Regions from separate parts of the Mycobacterium sp. DL440 genome, predicted to be linked through region 2. Evidence: riboswitches for the same ligand, from Rfam matches in the RefSeq annotation. Region 2 holds a riboswitch; the other holds the start of a gene.
The links. A riboswitch is a leader RNA that binds a small molecule or an ion and turns the genes downstream of it on or off. The one in region 2 is predicted to bind glycine.

Region 1 (3,242 bases), 3.0 Mb from region 2:
CGTACCGAGGTGCCCGGCTCGCGGGTCTCCACGGTCCTGTTGGACCTGGCCTCACTGGCCGGCGTGCGGACCGCCGCCAAGTCCATCAGCAGGATCGCCCCGGCCATCGATGTGCTGATGAACAACGCCGGCGTGATGTTCACCCCGTTCGGCCGCACCGCTGATGGCTTTGAAATGCAGTTCGGGACAAACCATCTCGGCCACTTCGAGCTCACCCGGCTGCTCGTTCCGCAGCTGTCCGCCGCGGCGGCGGCCCGGGTGGTGATCCTGTCTTCCGACGGGCACACGATGGCCGACATCGACCTCGACGATCCCAACTGGGAGCGGCGGGGCTACGACAAGTTCCTCGCCTACGGAGCGTCGAAAACCGCGAACGTCCTGCACATGGTCGAACTCGACCGTCGACTGAGCAGTCGTGGGATACGGGCTTACTGCGTGCATCCGGGTGTGGTCGCCACCTCACTGGCCCGGCACATGACCCGCGACGACTTCGCCGCACTGTCCGACCTCACCCCGGCGCAGCCGAACCGGAGGGCCGAACGCATCGACGTCCTTCACGACTTCGTGCTGCCCGACCAGGGTGCGGCCACGCAGGTCTGGGCCGCGGTGAGTCCCGAGTTGGCCGGCGTGGGCTCGGTGTACCTGGCGGACTGCCGAATCCGGCCCGAGGTCGCGTCATACGCCGTCGACCCGCACCGCGCCGCCCAGTTGTGGGAGCTCTCGGAATCCCTGTGCAGCTGACCGGTTTTACCGCGTCATCGGTAAAGTCGGTGGCCATGGATCGAACGCAACGGCGCAAACAGGAAGTGCGCGAACGCATACTGCAGGCCGCGTTCGATCTTTTCCTGTCCCAAGGCGTTGACGCGACCAAGATCGAAGACATCTGCGCGCGTGCCGACGTCGCGAACCGGACCTTCTTCAACCACTTCGCCACCCGCCAGGACATGCTGGCGGCCCTGGCCGAGCAGCGGTTGCTCAACCTTCAGGAGGTGCTGCGCGACCGGTCGGGGGAGCCGGTGCCGGCGCGGCTCATCGGGCTGTTCGACGACATCGCAAAAACGCTCACAGAATCCGGCGACACCTACCGCGAGCTGATCGGGGCGATGTTCGCCACCACCGGGCTGCGGCTACCGCGTGGCTACGGCCTGCATCAGACGTTCGTCGAGCTGGTCGAGGACGGCATCGCGAGGGGCGAGGTCACGCGCAAACATGATCCGCGCACACTCGCCGACATCATCGTCGGTGCGCTGGTCGGTGGGGTGGTCAGCTGGACCACCGAGCAGAGCTATTCACTCGACACCGGCATGCACGACCTGGCCGGTGCGCTGGTGGACTTATTGCAGGCGGATTGACGGCACCCAGACGGGTCAGTCGACCCCCAACATCACCTCGGTGGACTTGACGAGCACGGTCGTCGGGGTGCCGGGCTGCAGCCCGAGCTCCTCGACCGCCTCCTTCGTGATGGAGGCCGTGACGATCTGCTCACCGCCGTCGAGCTTGACCTTGACGGTCGCCATGACCGCGCCGATCGACACCTCGGTGACCTTCCCAGTGAGCTGGTTGCGGGTGGATAGACGCATCGCGAGCCTCCGTCGATCAGTGGGTTTGGATCGACGTTAGTCGCTCATGGCCGGGGGTAGCATCCGTTACACAACTCAAAACGTCGATGACGCATTGTGGGAGAACCTCCGATTCCGGAGGTGCCGTAGGTGCAAATCCTCTCCGGGAAACTCTCAGGCCCAATACCGCAGTGCCGAGGCAACTCTGGAGAACAGCGTGCGTATCCGTCGCGCTTACCGAAGGGGAAAAGGCGCCATGCGCCGAAGCTCTCAGGTTTCAGGACAGAGCGGGGAGGTGTCACCAGACGACGCATCGCGTCACCGCGATGCGCGAAATTGGAGTCATCTCATGGCGGTCAGTGTGTTCGATCTGTTCTCGATCGGGATCGGTCCCTCGAGTTCACACACGGTTGGCCCGATGCGGGCGGCCGGCATGTTCGTCGACGAACTCGTCGGTCGCGGCGTGGTTGACCACGTCGCCGAGGTCAAGGTGGACCTGTTCGGTTCGCTGGCGGCGACGGGTGCCGGTCACGGCACGATGCCGGCCATTCTGCTGGGTCTGGAGGGCTACCGGCCCGAAACGGTCGAGACCGACGAGATGGAACGACGACTTGCGACCGTTCGCAGCCAGGGCAAGATCTCGTTGGCCGGCCGGAGCATCATCGCGCTGACCGAATCCGACATGCATCTGCAACCGGACCGTCGGCTCACCCAGCACCCGAACGCCATGACATTGACGGCATTCTCGTCCGGTGGTGACACGGTCCACCTCGAGACGTACTTCTCGGTCGGCGGCGGTTTCGTCGTCACCGAATCCGAGCCGGACCAGCGTGAGACGGGACGAGGCGCCGACGGGTCCTTCCGCACAGCCGCCGAGTTACTCGCCCTGACCGAGCGCGACGGACTGTCGGTGAGCCAGGTGATGATGCGCCACGAATGCGTGTCCCGTAGCGAAGTCGAGGTGCGGGACCGTCTCCTGCGCATCCGTGACGTCATGGTCTCGTGTCAGGCCCACGGGATGTCCCGGGATGGCTACCTGCCGGGCAACCTGAAGGTCCGCCGTCGGGCCAAGGACTGGTACGTCCGGCTCAATGCCGAAGACCCACAGCGTGATCCGTCCTTCGCCGAGGACTGGGTGAACCTGGTCGCGCTCGCGGTCAATGAGGAGAACGCATCGGGCGGCCGGATCGTGACCGCGCCCACCAACGGTGCGGCCGGGATCGTCCCGGCGGTCCTGCACTATGCGTTGCGTTACACCTCGGCCGGAATTGCGGATCCGGACGACACGACCGTCCGCTTCCTGCTCACCGCCGGTGCCATCGGTTCGCTGTACAAGGAGCGGGCCTCGATTTCGGGCGCCGAAGTCGGGTGTCAGGGTGAGGTCGGATCCGCAGCGTCGATGGCTGCCGGAGGCCTCGCCGAAATCCTGGGCGGCACACCGCAACAGGTCGAGAACGCTGCCGAGATCGCCATGGAACACAGCCTCGGTCTGACCTGCGATCCGATCGGCGGCCTGGTGCAGATCCCATGTATCGAACGCAACGCCATCTCGGCGGGTAAGGCGATCAACGCGGCCCGCATGGCACTGCGGGGCGATGGCACCCACCGGGTGAGCCTGGATCAGGTGATCGAGACGATGCGTGCCACCGGAATGGACATGAGCGCCAAGTACAAGGAGACATC
Region 2 (3,242 bases):
AGTCAATCGGGCGGGAATTCGAACGCCATACTTTCTTCGCAGCGGGCAATCAGGGCCCGGCGGGAAGCGTATGCTCGACACATTCGAGCTCACAGCAAACCGCCACAGTAGAGATTGCTGCGGTGCGGGACCTATAAGTACGACGCGGGCGAGCTCGATCGGCGAGAGGATTCACAGTGGGTGACACGCCACGGCAGGAAGAGTTGGATCTGGCGACCGGGAGCGGCGCGGAGCCGCCTGTCAGGCCAGCTGGCGAACCCGTGCAGGGTGGGCTGTTCCCCGACGATTCGGTGCCCGACGAACTCGTCGGTTACCGCGGCCCCAGTGCGTGCCAGATCGCCGGCATCACCTACCGGCAGCTCGACTATTGGGCGCGCACCTCCCTGGTCGTTCCCTCCATCCGGGGTGCGGCCGGCTCGGGCAGCCAGCGCCTCTACTCGTTCAAGGACGTTCTGGTCCTCAAGATCGTCAAGCGGTTGCTGGACACCGGCATCTCGTTGCACAACATCCGGGTCGCGGTCGACCATCTCCGCCAGCGCGGTGTGCAGGATCTGGCCAACATCACCCTGTTCTCCGACGGCACCACGGTCTACGAATGCACCTCGGCCGAAGAGGTCGTGGATCTGCTGCAGGGCGGTCAGGGTGTGTTCGGCATCGCGGTGTCCGGCGCCATGCGTGAGCTGACCGGCACCATCGCCGATTTCCCGGGCGAGCGTGCCGACGGTGGCGAGTCCATCGCGTCACCCGAAGATGAGCTGGCCTCGCGGCGCAAAAGTCGCGACCGCAAAATCGGCTGACTTTTCCGCACAGTTCCTCCCGCGAGCAGACACTTAGGTACCCGAAATTCGACGTTGACGGGTACCTAAGTGTCTGTTCGCGGGCATAGGTGAGTGGCCGGTAGAATTGCCGACGCATCGCCCTCGTGCGGGAGAGTTTCGTGACAGCCAGTCACGGACGCCGAAGGAGCAATACCTCTCCGTCAACCTCTCAGGCACCCAGGACCGCGCCAGGCCCCGATGCCTCTGGAAAGTGGTGCCCGCTGGGTACCCGCCCATGGGGAAAGGTCCTGTAGCGGGGGCTGAATCTCTCAGGCGCCCGGACCGGGTCGACGACAGAGGGAGAGGGACTGCTACGACGTCTCAGCACGTCTGCGCCTCAGGGGAGTGTCGTGTCCGACCAGCATCAACCGCGTTTTGCCGATCGTCACATCGGCCCGGACGCCGCCGCCGTGGCCACCATGCTCGAGGTGATCGGAGTGGCGTCACTCGACGAACTCGCCGCCAAGGCACTGCCCGCAGGCATTCTCGATGCGCTCGACGCCGACGGGGTCGCCCCAGGCCTGGAGGGCCTGCCCGCACCCGCCACCGAAGAGCAGTCGCTGGCCGAGCTGCGTGAGTTGGCCGATTCCAATACGACCGCGGTCTCGATGATCGGCCAGGGCTACTTCGACACCTTCACTCCCGCCGTGCTGCGGCGCAACATTCTTGAGAACCCCGCCTGGTACACCGCCTACACCCCGTATCAGCCCGAGATCAGCCAGGGCCGGCTCGAAGTGTTGCTCAATTTCCAGACCATGGTGTCGGATCTGACCGGACTCGAGGTCGCAGGAGCGTCGATGCTCGACGAGGGCACTGCCGCGGCCGAGGCCATGACCCTGATGCACCGCGCGAGCAAGGCCAAGACGAATCGACTCCTGGTCGACACCGATGTGTACACGCAGACCGCGGCCGTGCTGGCCACCCGCGCGCAGCCGCTCGGCATCGAGATCGTCACCACGGACCTTCGCCAGGGGCTGCCCGACGGTGAGTTCTTCGGTGTCATCGTGCAGCTGCCCGGCGCGAGTGGCGGCGTTGTGGATTGGACGAGCCTGATCTCCGCTGCCCATGAGCGTGGCGCACTGGTGGCCGTGGGTGCCGACCTGCTGGCGATGACGGTGATCACCCCGCCGGGTGAGATCGGGGCCGACGTCGCCTTCGGGACCAGCCAACGGTTCGGCGTGCCAATGGGATTCGGCGGTCCGCACGCCGGCTATCTGGCGGTGCATGCCAAGCACGCCCGGCAGTTGCCGGGTCGGTTGGTCGGTGTGTCCGTCGACGCGGATGGGTCGCCGGCCTACCGCCTGGCGCTGCAGACCCGCGAGCAGCACATCCGCCGGGACAAGGCGACCAGCAACATCTGTACCGCGCAGGTGCTGTTGGCGGTGATGGCCGCGATGTACGCCAGCTACCACGGCGCCGCAGGTCTGACCGCGATCGCCCGCCGCGTTCACGGCCATGCCGCCGCGATCGCGGCCGCACTCGGCGATGCGCTGGTGCACGACACGTTCTTCGACACCGTGCTGGCCCGGGTTCCCGGACGCGCCGACGCGGTGGTCGCGGCCGCCAAGGCCAACGGCATCAACCTGTGGCGCGTCGACGCCGACCACGTGTCGGTGTCCTGCGACGAGACCACCACCGATGAGCACGTGGCCGCCGTCCTCGAAGCGTTCGGAGTCGCCCCCGCGGCCGATCCGGTGAACACCGGGATCGCGACGCGCACATCGGAGTTCCTGACGCATCCGGCATTCAACTCCTACCGCACCGAGACCGAGATGATGCGGTACCTGCGGATGCTGGCGGACAAGGACATTGCCTTGGACCGCAGCATGATTCCGCTCGGCTCCTGCACGATGAAGCTGAATGCGGCCGCCGAGATGGAGCCGATCACCTGGCCCGAGTTCGGGCGGCAGCACCCGTTCGCGCCGGCGTCGGACAATCCGGGTCTGCGTAAGCTGATTGCCGACCTGCAGGACTGGCTCATCGGGATCACCGGCTACGACCAGATCTCGTTGCAGCCCAACGCCGGTTCCCAGGGGGAGTACGCCGGCCTGCTGGCGATCAAGGCCTATCACGATTCGCGTGGCGACACCGAACGTGATCTGTGCCTGATCCCGTCGAGCGCGCACGGCACCAATGCCGCCTCGGCCGCGCTGGCCGGCATGCGCGTCGTGGTGGTGGCCTGCCGCGAGAACGGCGACGTCGACCTCGACGACCTCCGTGCCAAGATTGCCGAACATGCCGATCGTATTGCGGCGCTGATGATCACCTATCCGTCGACGCACGGGGTGTACGAGCACGACGTCGCCGACATCTGCGCGGCCGTGCACGACGTGGGTGGCCAGGTCTACGTGGACGGTGCGAACCTCAACGCGCTGGTCGGGTTGGCCCGCCCGGGCCGCTTCGGCGGCGACGTCAGCCATCTCA

Region 1: it holds a riboswitch for glycine, as region 2 does, so the genes downstream of both, HBE63_RS29230 (L-serine ammonia-lyase) here and gcvP (aminomethyl-transferring glycine dehydrogenase) in region 2, are expected to answer to the same signal.

The regions. Positions count from the first base shown of each region.
Region 1 is NZ_CP050191.1:6,007,647-6,010,888, forward strand. It holds gene HBE63_RS29215 (SDR family NAD(P)-dependent oxidoreductase) at 1-741, shown strand, start outside; gene HBE63_RS29220 (TetR/AcrR family transcriptional regulator) at 777-1,352, shown strand; gene HBE63_RS29225 (molybdopterin-binding protein) at 1,368-1,580, opposite strand; glycine riboswitch at 1,755-1,855, shown strand; gene HBE63_RS29230 (L-serine ammonia-lyase) at 1,909-3,242, shown strand, end outside.
Region 2 is NZ_CP050191.1:2,604,588-2,607,829, forward strand. It holds gene HBE63_RS12630 (MerR family transcriptional regulator) at 177-797, shown strand; glycine riboswitch at 916-1,014, shown strand; gene gcvP (aminomethyl-transferring glycine dehydrogenase) at 1,169-3,242, shown strand, end outside.